2 regions of the Pseudoalteromonas sp. SR43-2 genome follow, and region 1 is predicted to be linked to the other one. Evidence: predicted binding sites of a transcription regulator. Region 1 holds the regulator's gene; the other holds the start of a gene.
What was found. The regulator MetJ, encoded in region 1, represses methionine synthesis genes. The targets are predictions, from matches to a motif close to TAGACGTCTAGACGTCTA.
Positions count from the first base shown of each region.

Region 1 (7,748 bases):
CTGTCGCAGTTTGCGCGCGCTCGGTTAAACTTAGTAGCTGATATTTGTTATTAATTGCTTTGTGAAGTGTTTCAAGTGCGGGTGTAGCACTGCCTAATATAAGTGGTATTTTATGCTGAAAAGCTCTGTATGCGGCCAAATCACGAGCATGGTAACGAAGGGTATCTTGTTGCTTAAATGATGAATCGTGCTCTTCATCGACAACTATCATACCGAGTTTTAAAAATGGCAGAAAAATACTCGAACGTGTGCCTATAACTATTGCACAACTGCCTTTTTCGCAAAAGCGCCATGTTTGCAATCGCTCGTTGTCGGTAAGGGCTGAATGCCAAAGCATAATGGGTGTATCAGGAAAGCGGCGACGAAAACGGTTTACAGTTTGTGGCGTTAAGCCTATTTCTGGCACTAATACTAATGCTTGCTCGCCACGTTTTAATACTTCTTCTAGGCACTGTAAATACACTTCTGTTTTACCACTGCCAGTTACGCCTTCTAATAAAAAGCTGCTAAATCCACTACTTTGATTTATTGCTGTACAAGCAACCGCTTGTTCTTTATTAAGTACAGGTTTACTACCGACAGTTGGTGCAACGCTTTGCCATTGGTTATCATGTTCAATAGTTTGCGTAATGAGTTCTTTATCTATTAGGCTATCTATTGTTTTTTTGCTAAAGCCAAGAGCTTTTAATTCGGTTAACGATGATTTCCCCGATTGCGATAACTGCTTTAATAAATTGAGCTGTGTTTTGGCTTTTAATGGCGGTACTTTTGCGCCTTTTTCTGTCAGAGCAACCATGTTAATACTGGTTTTATCTGGCGATTCACCTTGGCGAAGTGCACTCGGTAGCGCTATGTGAATAGTTTCGCCTAAGGGATAGCAATAATAGCGGGCAGTAAAGCTAAGGAGTTCTAAATGTTGGGCGCTTAAAATAGGGGTATCGTCTATTACCTCTATAATATTCTTAATTTTATCTAAAGGGACGTCGGTACTGTTTTTAATACCCAGAACAACAGCCACTTTTTTTTGATTACCAAAAGGTACTAAAACCCGCATGCCCGGTAGTATGGGTGTTGATAAGCCACTGAGCTGCTCTTCTATTTTATAATCAAAGGTGCGTGGAAGCGGGACTTTAATAGCAACTTCAACAAAACTCATAACAACTCAACCCGTAAAATTAATGCTGTAATGTACTAAAAATACCGCTAAAAACCTACTAGCAATAGTACTTGAGAAAGAGATTGTTCACTTTTTTAGCGAAAAGATAAATAAATACTTGTGCAGGGGAGGGTTGTTGGATAAAATCCGCCACCAACAAATTTGTTTTAACGACGTATGGTGCCAGACTTCGGGTTTGGAGAGCGATGCGGCCTTAACTAGAGGTTCCTATGAAAGAAGGTATTCACCCTAAGTACGAAGTAATTTCTGCAACATGTTCATGCGGAAACAAATTCGAAACTAGCTCAACTCTTTGTAAAGACATTCACTTAGACGTATGTTCTGCGTGTCACCCGTTTTACACTGGTAAGCAAAAGATTTTAGACACTGGCGGCCGTGTTGATCGCTTCAACAAGCGCTTCGGTGCACTTAGCAGCAAGAAGTAATTATTGCTGTTTAGTTAAAAAAAGCACCTTAGGGTGCTTTTTTTGTGTCTAAAATTTACTACTTCTTATCTTATTTAGCTTGCTCGAGCTACATCACACCTTGCATAACTATTTCCTATTCTTATTCTGAGTATGCATAAACCTTTACAGACAAATCGATAGATATTCTCTATATTTTAAATAGTACAAATTTTAACTAGGTTGATAAAAGTAGCTAACGTGGGCTTATCTGTTTTTAAAGTAGTGTAGTAGGCTGTTATTTTAAGTTTGTGATGATGTGTTAAACATACATTTTTTTAATATTTTAATAGACATAAACACACCTCAAAACTTACTTTTTTGGTGAATTTTTATTTATCAAATGTTTATATAATCCTGCAAAGTTACTGAAAAACCTCTTAAAATTAAAGGATATAGCATATAACAGGATAGACCTGATATTGCTTGGAATTTAAAAATAATAAGGGTATCGTACCCCAAGACTCCACCTCTCACTTTAACTTAAATTGCAGGATACCATCGCGTTATGTCTGACTTTCGTGAACAAGCACTACATTATCACTCACATCCCGTACCTGGTAAAATTAGCATTGAGCTAACAAAACCAGCTAAAACAGTTCAAGACTTAGCCCTAGCTTATAGCCCAGGTGTCGCTGAGCCTGTACGTGAAATTGCCGCAGATCCTGCAAATGCATATAAATATACCGGTAAAGGTAACATGGTTGCGGTTATCACTAATGGTACTGCAATTTTGGGCTTGGGTAATTTAGGTCCTTTAGCGTCTAAGCCCGTAATGGAAGGCAAGGCGTTATTGTTTAAACGTTTTGCAGGGCTTGATTCTATTGATATTGAAGTAAAGCACAAAACAACAGAAGACTTTATTAACACGGTTGCCAATATTGCTGACACATTTGGTGGTATTAACCTTGAAGATATTAAAGCACCAGAGTGTTTTGAAATTGAAAAAGCATTAATAGAGCGTTGTAGCATTCCTGTTTTTCATGACGACCAACACGGCACCGCCATTGTGACGGCTGCCGGCATGTTAAATGCGCTAGAAGTACAAGGTAAATCAATTGAAGATGCAATAATTGTATGTTTAGGTGCAGGCGCTGCTGCAGTTGCGTGTATGGAACTGTTAATTAAGTGTGGTGCACTGCGTGAACACATTTATATGCTTGACCGTAAAGGTGTTATTCATACTCGTCGCGATGATTTAAATGAATATAAACAGCTTTTTGCTAACAATACCGATAAACGCACATTGCAAGATGTAATTGCAGATGCTGATGTGTTTGTTGGTGTTTCGGGTCCTAACTTGTTAGCTGCCGAAGATTTAAAACTAATGGCAGAAAAACCGGTCGTGTTTGCATGTTCAAACCCAGATCCAGAGATCGATCCTGCACTTGCTCACGGCGCACGCAACGATTTAATTATGGCAACAGGGCGCTCTGATTACCCTAACCAGGTTAACAATGTTTTATGTTTCCCGTTTATTTTCCGTGGTGCACTTGATGTACGTGCAAGCGCGATTAACGATGAAATGAAAATTGCTGCAGTTGAGGCTATTCGTAGTATTGCCAAAGAGCCTGTACCTGCAGAAGTTTTAAAAGCCGCAGGCGTAGATAAACTAGAGTTTGGTGCGCAGTATATTATTCCAAAACCAATGGATCCGCGTTTACTACCGCGTATAGCTAAAGCTGTAGCACTTGCTGCGGTAGAGTCGGGTGTTGCGCAAATTGATTTGCCTGAAAATTATATGGCGTAATATATAACGCTTAAACAAAAAACCTCAGCAATGCTGAGGTTTTTTGATTAAAAAGGTAACGATTTATTCTTCGTTTAAAATAGGCACTTCTAAACCCATTTCTTGCATTATCTTTTTAACTTCTTCTGGTACTTTTTCTGCGTTGTCTTTACGTAGGTCATCGTCATTTGGTAAAGGTTGACCAGTAAATGCATGCAAAAACGCCTCACATAGCAATTCACTATTTGTTGCATGGCGAAGGTTGTTGATTTGACGACGCGTACGCTCATCCGTTAAAACTTTTAATACATTTAGCGGGATCGAAACGGTGATCTTTTTAACTTGCTCTGATTTTTTCCCGTGTTCTGCGTATGGGTGAATATACTCACCATTCCATTTAGCCATAAGATGTATCGTTGCCTCAGATTATTAATTTCTCACACGGTATAAAAAGCGTGTAAATATGCGTGAAATTCTATCGATTTAAAAAAGATAGTCAAATAATAGATACCGATCTATCTTAATAAGCCTATTTGGGATGTAAAAATAAGCTCACTTTTGTGAGCTAAAATGTGATACTAGCAAACGCCTTTCCTAACTTTAGCCATCTAGAGCTTTAAAATCCTTTGACTTATTAAAACGGATAACTTACTCTTTTAGACGTCTAAACATCCAAATTAATCAGGTGACGAATATGAGCGAAAAAAACAAAGCGACCATTGCTGTACGTAACGGCGTTGATGCTGATAAACATCATGGTGCAGTGGTGCCGCCAATTTATTTATCAACGACTTATTCGTTTGCCGACTTTGATACTAAGCGTGAGTATGATTATGGCCGCAGTGGTAACCCTAATCGTGATATTTTAGCAGAGACGCTTGCTAAGCTTGAAGGCGGCGCTCGTGGCATAATTACGGCCACAGGTATGGCTGCCGTGCATTTAGCTACTCAGCTACTTAACAGTGACGACACGTTAGTAATTCCACATGATTGTTATGGTGGTAGCTATCGTTTATTTACATCGTTACAAAAACGCGGATTATTGAAGCTTGAAGTATTAGATTTAACAAAAGAAGAAAGCCTTCAACAAATTTTAGCAATTAAGCCTAAGCTTATTTGGATAGAGACTCCAAGTAACCCAGTACTTCGTTTAACCGATATTAAAGCGGTTACCGATGTTGCTAAGCAATGCGGTGCATTGGTTGCCGCAGATAACACGTTTTTGTCTCCTGCCTTACAAAACCCTATTAAGTTTGGTGTAGATATTGTGGTGCATTCAACTACTAAATATATTAACGGGCACTCAGATGTAGTGGGCGGCGCTGTTATTGCTGCAACACAAGAGCTTGGTGATGAGCTTGCTTGGTGGGCAAATAATATTGGTATTACGGGCGCGCCTTTTGATAGTTATTTAACGCTTCGTGGTCTACGTACTCTAAATGTGCGTTTAAGGCAGCACCAAGAAAATGCGCTAGCAATAGCTAAGTACCTTGAAAGTTCCAATTTTGTAAGCCAAGTTTACTATCCAGGACTTGAATCGCATCCTCAACATGAGCTTGCTAAAGCACAACAACTTGGCTTTGGTGGCATGGTTAGTTTTGATATTAAAGGCGATATAAACGACGCTGCAGCATTTTTAACTAGTCTTAAAACGTTTAGTTTAGCTGAGTCACTAGGTGGCGTAGAGAGTTTAATTTGTCACCCCGCAACTATGACGCACGCAGGCATGGAGGCAAAGGCACGTTTAGAGGCGGGTGTGGGCGATACGCTTATTCGTATTTCGGTTGGGATTGAAGATATACACGATTTAATAGCTGACTTTGAACGAGTATTTGAACTTGTAAAACCAGGGCAAAATAAAAATGTTGGCCGTGTAGGCAAAGGTGCTGGCACTTCTGGTGGAAACGTTAAATTAAGTGCAGCCCGTCCAGCGCTTTGGTAAGTAATACCAATCCGCAATAATACCTAGGGCGTGTTGATCTTTGGTGGGTGAATTTGCAGTAGTATGTTTGGTTTTTAGGCAAGGCGGAGCCTATGTAGTGTGGTTATTCCCCATGAATAGGCGATAACGCAGCATAAATACCAAACATGCGCTGCCCTTTGGGTTCTTTCTAGGGACGATTAACTCTTTGTTGCTCGGTTTTTACTTAGCCCACTAGGTTACAAACCTCGCGCCGCGATTTAATCGCCCCTAGATTGAACAAATTTCAATCCACAAAGAACAACACGCCCTAATCAATTTGAGGGATTAAACCGCACGATAAAATCGTTAAAAATTCCTAATATAGAACAACTAAATAACGAAATTTTTGCCTTGTTATCGATACGGTTTTCTTTCCTCAAAATAGACAACTTAATTAAGCGAATTGGTATAAATATGGTCAATTGTGTACATAAATTTGGTGGTTCAAGCTTAAGCTCTAGTGAGCGCTATCAAAGCGTAGCTAAAATAATTATTGGGCATACTCAGCCGGGTGACTGTATTGTGGTATCTGCTGCAGGTAAGACTACAGATACACTTGTGTCGTTGTGGCAAAGTTATCAGCTGCAAGACACGCAAGCTGTCGCTGATATTTTACTGCAGTTAAATAACCATCAAAGCGATTTAATTGAGCAGTTATTACAAGCTGATTTAAAGTGCTGCGCACTTAAAACACTAAATACCGAGCTTAGTAATATTGCAGAACTTGCTCAAGCTGAGCAGCTAAAAGAGGCTGCGTTACTTGCGCATGGGGAACTGTGGTCAGCACGTTTACTCGCTACTTATTTACAGCAGCTAAATATTGAGGCGTGTGCTCAAGATGCCCGTAGTCTTTTTACCTTAAACGATGGTGAATTAATGCATGCGCAAAATGCGCAGCAATGTCGACAGTCAATTTTACCTAATAAGATAAATGTTGTTACTGGGTTTATTGCCGCCGATACGAAAGGTGAGACCGTAACACTTGGACGCAACGGTAGCGATTATAGTGCAACACTACTTGCAAATTACTGTAATGCTAAGCAAGTATGTATTTGGACCGATACACAGGGAGTGTTTAGCACTGATCCTCGTAAGGTTAAAAAAGCGATTAAATACGGCAAAATTTGTCGCGGGCAAGCTAATTTATTAGCTCGTTTGGGTAACCCTGTATTACACGCAAAAACACTATCGCCACTTAAAAACAGCGATATTAAGCTAGCTGTTCGTAGTAGTTTTGATGTGCAAGCAAGCCCAACAGATATAGTAAAAGAAGGTTCAGCAAAGAAAAAGCGCTTTATAACCACGCTGCAAAATGTTGATTTGTTAATGGTTGAAGGATTAAGTGAAGGTGAGGTCGCAAGCGTTAGTCAGCTTATTCAGCATAGCCTTCATCATTTTAACCATAATGGTGAAGTGTATTTAGTAGTACCGGCTGCACAAACATATCAAGTTATTAATTACTTTGCTGGTAGAGCTAATATTAGTGAGTCAAATTTAAATGGCTGTGCAATTATTGCCCCTGAGCAAGACGTTAGCGTACTAAAACTGCAAGCTTTAGAGGTATTAGCTGAGCAGACTATAAAGCCGCGTTTTGTGCATCAAGATAATGGTTATGTTTTATTACTAACAGACCAATTTATAGATAGCGATATACAAAGCGCCTTACACGATAAGCTAATCAATAAAGGCCAAGAAATAGCCGTTATAGTTGCGGGCCTTGGCAATGTAGGCGATGCTTTTATTGAGCAGTTATCGGCACAATTTGAGCGTTTATCAGACGACTTTAGTATTAAATTGGTAGCGCTGGTTCGCTCTAAACATATGTTATTTAATGCAAGTGGCATAAATATATCGCAATGGAAAACTCAATGGCAGCATGAGGCGAATAGCTATGAAGCTGCGGATTTACTTAATGCGATAAGCGAGCTTGACTACGAACATAAAGTTTTAATTGATATTACTGCAAGTGAGCAGTTTAGCTTTTTATATACAGATTTTGTAGACCGAGATTGTCATTTAATTAGTGCTAACAAATATGCAGGTACAGCACCTACTTCTTGGTATAAAGCACTTCGTAGTAACCTTGGCGAACGTAATTTACATTGGCGATATAATACAAGTGTAGGTGCAGGCTTACCTATCAATTTTGCTTTGGCTGATTTGCAAAATAGTGGTGATAAAATTACGCGTATTGAAGGCGTGTTCTCGGGTACACTTTCGTGGTTATGTAGTAAGTATGATGGTACCACTGCTTTTTCTGAGTTGGTATTAGAAGCACAGAAAATGGGGTTCACAGAGCCTGACCCTCGCGAGGATTTATCTGGACGAGATATGCAGCGTAAGTTACTTATTTTAGCCCGAGAGTTAGGTATAGAGCTTGAGCTTGATGATATTAGCTTATCGGCATTAATGCCCGGTGAGCTTGCGCTAGGAAGT
Region 1 covers NZ_JACJED010000008.1:96,812-104,559, reverse strand. The annotation lists gene priA (primosomal protein N') at 1-1,156, opposite strand, end outside; gene rpmE (50S ribosomal protein L31) at 1,387-1,602, shown strand; gene H5120_RS09005 (malic enzyme-like NAD(P)-binding protein) at 2,129-3,370, shown strand; gene metJ (met regulon transcriptional regulator MetJ) at 3,434-3,754, opposite strand; gene metB (cystathionine gamma-synthase) at 4,044-5,291, shown strand; gene metL (bifunctional aspartate kinase/homoserine dehydrogenase II) at 5,727-7,748, shown strand, end outside.

Region 2 (7,748 bases), on a different contig from region 1:
AAGGCAGCGTTTTAATACTAAATGGTCACGTTTAGCTATGCCATCCCAGCTAATATCTAACTTACCCAAGCCATCACCTTGCCAAATATCAACGCCAGCATCGTAAAGTACTAAGCTTGGGTTTAGCTCTTTAAGTAAATAGCTTAGTGTTTCGTCAACTATGGCAAGGTATTCGTCGTCCTTCATATTATTTGCCAGGCCAATGTCTAAATCGCTAGCGGACTTTCTAAAGGGGAAGTTTTTTTCACAATGAATAGAGCAAGTATACGCATAGGGTTGGTGCTGTAACATTGCAGCTGTGCCATCACCTTGGTGCACGTCTAAATCAAAAATAAGTACGTTAGTTACCTCACCCGATTCAATTAAAGTTTGCGTGGTAAAGGCCAAATCGTTAACCATACAAAAACCTGAACCAAAGTCATTATGTGCGTGATGTGTACCACCAGCAAGATGACACGCTATACCGTGTTTAAGTGCTAAGCGGGCTGTCTGTAGCGTTCCTTGAGGGGCTGTAAATGTACGTGCCATAAGCTCTTTTGACCAAGGTAGACCAATGCGACGCATTGCTTTTTCATCTAAGCGGTTGTGCCATAAATCTTGGATATAATTATCGCAATGCACAAGCTCAAGCGGCTCTGGCGTGCCTAATATTGGCTCAACTAGGTTACTGCCGATTAAACCAAGCTCTGCAACATGTTGATATAAATGTGCAAATTTACTCATTACAAAGCGATGCTTAGGATCAAAGCTAAACGAGTAGTTAGGATGGTATACCAAAGGCAAATGAGGATTTAAGCGCATATTTACAAGCTTTATAAAGTTTGCGCTATGGTAATCAACTTAAGAGAATGAATCTATTGTGAGTCATTAATAAGTGACGTTAATTCGCGATGCAGTAGCTCATCATCGGCTAAGTTTAGCTCTATTAAACGCTTTAAATAAGTAATACTGTCTATATCAATGTGGTGGCATTTTAAACCAATATGATCGGCTTCAATATGGCAAATCACTACTTCCATTTTTATTTCTATATCGCTTTGAGGCAATGTAAAACGTAGTATTGCTTGCGTATTGTGGCTGCCAATAAATGCATCACAATTAGTGACCAACGCGCCATGTAACGATAGATCGAGTAATTTACACGGATACTGTTGGCTATCAAAACATAACAGAGCGTTAGTTGAAAATAGCACACGAGAAAACTGTCGACGATTTTGCATAACCTAATTTAGCCTTACTGTTTTTATAATAAATTAAGCATAGCGGGTAATTCTCTACATGCTAGCAAGATGTGCTCCTGTAATGCTGGTGGCATAAAAAAGCCCTGCAAAGTGCAGGGCTTAAGTTATACAAACATAAAATTAACCAATATTTTTAGCCAATTTTTTTGTATTTAATACGTTTAGGTTGAGTTGCCTCAGCGCCTAGGGTCTTTTTAAGCCACTCTTCATATTCAGTGTAGTTACCATCAAAGAAGTTAATTTGACCTTCGTCGCGGTAATCTAAAATATGTGTAGCAATACGGTCAAGGAACCAACGGTCATGCGAGATACACATTACACAACCTGGGAACTCTAAAATAGCGTTCTCCAGTGCACGTAGTGTTTCAACGTCCAAGTCATTGGTTGGCTCATCGAGTAGTAACACATTGCCGCCAGCTTTTAATAACTTAGCAAGGTGTAAACGGTTACGCTCACCACCTGATAGGTCTTTAACAAACTTTTGCTGATCGTTACCTTTAAAGTTAAAGCGACTTACATATGCTCGGCTTGGGAACTCAAAGTTACCAATTTTCAGTACGTCTTGTCCGTCTGATATTTCTTGGAAAACAGTTTTGCTTTCGTCCATACCGTCGCGGAACTGATCAACAGTAGCTAGGTGTACTGTTTCGCCAACGCTGATGTTACCGCTGTCTTGCGTTTGCTCACCGCTTATCATTTTAAACAGTGTTGATTTACCCGCGCCATTCGCGCCAATAATGCCCACAATGGCACCTTTTGGCATGCTAAAGCTTAAGTCATCAATTAAAACGCGATCGCCAAAACTCTTACGAAGATTAGTTACTTCAAGTACTTGGTCACCTAAACGCGGACCAGGTGGGATAAACATCTCGTTAGTTTCGTTACGTTTTTGGTAATCAGACTGCTGCATTTCAGTAAACTGAGCCATACGTGCTTTTGACTTAGCTTGACGACCTTTAGGGTTTGAACGAACCCATTCAAGTTCTTGCGCAATTGATTTTTGACGTGCTTTTTCAGATTTTTGTTCTTGCTGTAAGCGCGCATCTTTTTGTTCAAGCCAAGAAGAGTAGTTACCTTCCCATGGAATACCTTCACCACGGTCAAGCTCTAATATCCAGCCAGCTACATTATCAAGGAAGTAACGGTCATGCGTTACTGCCACAACAGTGCCTTCGTAATCGTGTAAGAAGCGCTCTAACCATGCAACCGACTCAGCATCTAAGTGGTTAGTAGGCTCATCAAGAATAAGCATGTCTGGTTTTTCAAGTAATAATCGACATATAGCAACACGACGACGCTCACCACCTGAAAGGTGCTCAATTTTAGCATCCCACTCTGGCAGGCGAAGTGCATCAGCTGCACGTTCTAAAACGTTGTCGATGTTATGACCATCGTGCGCCTGAATAACAGCTTCAAGCTCGCCTTGCTCTTTTGCAAGTGCGTCAAAGTCAGCGTCTTCCATGGCGTATTCGTTATACACTTCGTCAAGACGTTTAAGTGCGTGTTTAACTTCGCCAACAGCTTCTTCAACAGTTTCACGTACTGTTTTACTTTCGTCTAAAATAGGTTCTTGCGGTAAATAACCAATTTTAGTACCAGGCTGAGGATGTGCATCACCTTCAAAATCTTGGTCAACACCGGCCATAATACGCAGTAACGTAGATTTACCAGAACCGTTTAAACCAAGCACACCAATTTTAGCGCCAGGAAAAAAGTGCAACGAAATATCTTTTAAGATAGTGCGCTTAGGTGGCACAACCTTAGATACTCGACTCATCGAGAATATAAATTTATCAGGTAAAACCATGGAGGAAAGCCTTCAAATAATAATAAAAATTTCAATGTTGTATTGTAGTGGCTGACGGGTGAAACAGTCAACGAATGCTGTATAGAACAATACACTTACCTAAGCGGTACTTTGTTTTGATTGCTCGTTAAAAACACTACTATTACAGGATTTCTATTGTGTAAAATTCTGTAATCTATTGTTTTATATTGTTCAAATACATTCCATTTTTAACAAAAGTGGTACAGTATATTTACAAACTGTAAAGTATAAGCAAGTTATATAGGCAGGCCACACTTAGTTTGTTGTTCAACATCACATTATTAAATATTACAAAGGTTTAAAGGAATGAACATGAAAATAGTTACAAAGTTAGGGGCATTACTTTTAGGTTTATACTCATTTTCGAGCCAAGCAGACATACTCCATGTAAATGGTTATTACCAAGGAATAGGGATAGGGTCTACGCAAATTGATGTATACGAGAGTGATAGCATACAGTTTACAACGCTTTACGGCCGGTTTGGATATCAGTTTTCGCGTTACTTTGCATTAGAAGGGCGTATAGGGTTTGGGTTAAATGATGAGTCAACGCCTCTAAACGGAATTGTTTACACTCAGAACCCACAGGACGGCTCGCTGAGTTCAGAATTCATTAAGAGCGAAATCGATTCAAGCCTTGATTTGCAAACAAGTATATTTGTAAAAGCTAATTATCCAATTTCATCTCGAGCTGATATGTTTTTATTTGGTGGCTATGGTAGAAATAAATTAAGTTACAATGAAGGTGACTTAAAAAACCTTGCAGAATCAATAACTGGTACAGATACAAATTCTACGCTAATAACTGAGCAAAACTACGACGAAGGCGGCGTAACTTACGGAACTGGCGTTGACTTTAGGCTAACTCAACGCTGGCAAGTAAGTGCTGAATACCAATATTTTGATACAAATGAAGGCGATATTTACGCTCTTAATTTATCTGTAAATTATCGTTTTTAATTATAATAGCGCTACTGATTTTAGTAGCGCTATTTCAATTCACTAAAACAAAGTACTTCAATATAAATGCACTGCCCCTCATCTATAGCTTTTAGTAAGTATTAAAAAATCATGAATAAATTTCATTTGGACATCTATACATCTAGAGGTTGATATTTTTTACTTTCAGTTCATAATTAAGCCTCGGTTTTTATGAGCAGGAGTAAAGTATGCCAATTACAGTAAAAGACGAGTTGCCGGCAATTGCACGTTTACGTCAAGAAAACGTATTTGTAATGCCAAAAAGTCGTGCAAAAACGCAAGAAATACGCCCAATGCGTTTGGCTATTTTAAACTTAATGCCTAATAAAGTAGAAACCGAAGTTCAGTTTATTCGCTTACTTGCCAATTCGCCTTTGCAAGTAAACGTAGAGCTACTGCGCCTCGACACTCACCGTAGTAGCAGCAACTCAGAAGAGCACCTTGATACCTTTTACCGTTATTTTTCTGAGGTTAAAGACAACAATTACGATGCATTAATAGTAACCGGTGCGCCACTTGCACATTTAGAATACGACGATGTAGCGTATTGGGATGAGCTAAAAGTCATTATTGATTGGGCTGAGCAACACGTTACCTCTACGTTATTTTCGTGTTGGGCAGCGCATGCAGCGTTATATCATCGTTACAATTTAAAGCGTGATTTAAAAGACGATAAACTATGTGGCGTATTTACTCACCAGTGTTATTTTGATCACGGTGCACTGACTCGCGGATTTGACGATACCTTTTTGGTACCGCACTCACGCTACGGCCATATTGATATAAATAAGATAAACGCCTGTGAAGAACTCGTTGTACTGGCAGGTTCTGAGCGAGTAGGGGCTTACTTACTTAAAAACAAATCAGGTAGCCAAGTGTTTATAACCGGCCATCCAGAGTACGACGCCGACTCGCTAAAAGCAGAATACGAGCGCGATTGTAAAAAAAGCCCTAATGCACCAAAGCCCGAAAATTACTTTCCGGATGACGATGCAACCAAACAACCTTCAAAAACATGGCAAAGCCATGCTTTTTTACTTTTTTCGAACTGGTTAAATTACTACGTGTACCAAACCACACCGTATGATATTAATTTAGTTAGCCAAGACGTGAGGACTAACAACTATGCCGAATAACGCGCCTACAAATAATAAGCAAGCCGAAATAAGTGCCGCATTAAAAGAACGCATTTTAATTTTAGATGGCGCTATGGGCACCATGATCCAAGATCATAAGCTAGAAGAAGAAGACTATCGCGGAGAGCGTTTTAAAGACTGGCATGTATTAATTAAAGGCAATAACGATTTATTAAGCCTAACTAAGCCCGACTTAATCACTGATATTCATCGTGGTTTTTTATCAGCGGGCGCCGATATTATCGAAACCAACACGTTTAACTCGACCACTATTTCGATGGAAGATTACGACATGGCAAACCTAAGTCGTGAAATAAACCTAGAGTCGGCTAAATTAGCACGCGCAATTTGCGATGAATTTACGGCTAAAACGCCAGAAAAACCGCGCTATGTAGCGGGTGTTTTAGGGCCGACATCTAAAACGTGTTCAATTTCGCCAGACGTAAACGATCCGGGTTACCGAAACGTTACCTTTGATAAGCTAGTTACTGCGTATGTAGAGTCTACCCTTGCATTAATGGAAGGCGGCGCCGATTTAATACTAATCGAAACTATATTCGACACGCTTAATGCAAAAGCCGCTTCGTTTGGTGTAGAAGAAGCCTTTGAGCAAGCAGGGCGCACATTACCAGTTATGATCTCGGGCACTATTACTGACGCTTCTGGCCGTACGCTTTCTGGGCAAACAACCGAAGCATTTTATAACTCTATTCGCCATATTAAGCCTATTTCGATTGGTTTAAACTGCGCGCTTGGCCCTGATTTACTGCGCCAATATGTAGAAGAGCTTTCGCGCGTGTGCGAAACCTTTACATCGGTACACCCTAATGCGGGCTTGCCTAATGAGTTTGGTGAATACGACTTAGAAGCGCCTGAAATGGCAACCGAAATTATCGATTGGGGTAAATCGGGCTTTATTAATATTGTAGGTGGATGTTGTGGCACCACGCCTGCGCATATTCGTGCTTTTGCAAAAGGTTTAGCGGGCGTTAAACCACGCCAACTGCCAGAGCTTGAAGTACGCATGCGTTTATCAGGCCTTGAAGCCTGTAACTTAAATTAAGGAGCCAACATGACCCAACAAATAGCAGTATTTACTAATGTCGGCGAACGTACCAATGTAACCGGTTCTGCCATGTTTAAACGTTTAATCATGGAAGAAGACTTTGAAGCTGCGCTAACAGTGGCCCGCGAACAAGTAGAAAATGGTGCACAGGTTATTGATATAAACATGGACGAAGCCATGTTGGACTCAAAAGCCGCGATGGTTAAGTTTTTAAACTTAATAGCCTCAGAGCCTGATATTTCACGCGTACCCATTATGGTCGACTCCTCTAAATGGGAAGTAATAGAAGCAGGCCTAAAGTGTATTCAAGGTAAGGCCATTGTTAACTCTATATCGCTAAAAGAGGGCGAAGAGCCGTTTATTCGCCAAGCTAAAATAATAAAACGTTTTGGTGCAGCTGCCGTTGTAATGGCGTTTGATACTGACGGGCAAGCTGATACAGCAGACCGCAAATATGAAATATGTGCCCGCAGCTACAAAATATTAGTAGAAGATATTGGTTTTCCACCAGAAGATATTATATTCGACCCTAATATATTTGCCGTAGCCACCGGTATAGAAGAACACGATAACTACGCAGTAGAATTTATTGAAGGCACACGCCGCATTAAACAAAACTTACCGCACTGTAAAGTGTCGGGCGGGGTGTCTAATGTATCGTTTTCATTTAGAGGTAATAACCCAGTACGTGAAGCTATTCACTCGGTATTTTTATACCACGCAATAAAAGCGGGTATGGATATGGGGATTGTAAATGCAGGGCAACTCGCCGTTTACGACGACATACCAGAGGAGCTTCGTAAAGCCGTTGAAGACGTAATACTTAACACCGACCCAGGCGCAGGCGAGCGTTTAGTAGAGCTTGCACCAAAATACTCTGGTATGGCACAAGCTGAGCGAGTAGAAGATTTAGAATGGCGCACATGGCTTGTAGAAAAACGCCTTGAGCACGCGCTTGTAAAAGGCATTACTACCTTTATAGATGAAGATACCGAAGAGTGCCGCGCTGCTGCCGATAAACCTATTCACGTAATTGAAGGGCCGTTAATGGATGGCATGAACGTGGTAGGTGATTTATTTGGCGCAGGTAAAATGTTTTTACCACAAGTGGTTAAATCGGCGCGCGTAATGAAACGAGCCGTAGCCTACCTAGATCCATTTATTGAAGCCGAAAAAGAAGAAGGTTCAACCAATGGTAAAATAGTGATGGCGACAGTAAAAGGCGACGTACACGACATAGGTAAAAATATTGTAGGCGTGGTACTACAGTGTAATAACTACGAAGTTATTGATTTAGGCGTAATGGTACCTGCTGATAAAATACTGCAAACCGCCATCGACGAAAAAGCCGATATTATTGGTTTATCGGGCTTAATTACCCCATCGCTTGACGAAATGGTGCACGTAGCAAAAGAAATGAAACGCCGTGGTTTTGAACTGCCGCTACTTATTGGTGGTGCAACTACCTCTAAAGCGCACACAGCAGTAAAAATTGA
Region 2 covers NZ_JACJED010000004.1:128,249-135,996, reverse strand. The annotation lists gene H5120_RS04825 (histone deacetylase) at 1-801, opposite strand, end outside; gene H5120_RS04820 (PilZ domain-containing protein) at 855-1,220, opposite strand; gene ettA (energy-dependent translational throttle protein EttA) at 1,375-3,048, opposite strand; gene H5120_RS04810 (porin family protein) at 3,382-4,029, shown strand; gene metA (homoserine O-succinyltransferase) at 4,239-5,186, shown strand; gene H5120_RS04800 (homocysteine S-methyltransferase family protein) at 5,176-6,249, shown strand; gene metH (methionine synthase) at 6,259-7,748, shown strand, end outside.
Region 2: metA (homoserine O-succinyltransferase) is a predicted target of MetJ. The motif match lies at 4,157-4,174, and genes of this name have one in related genera.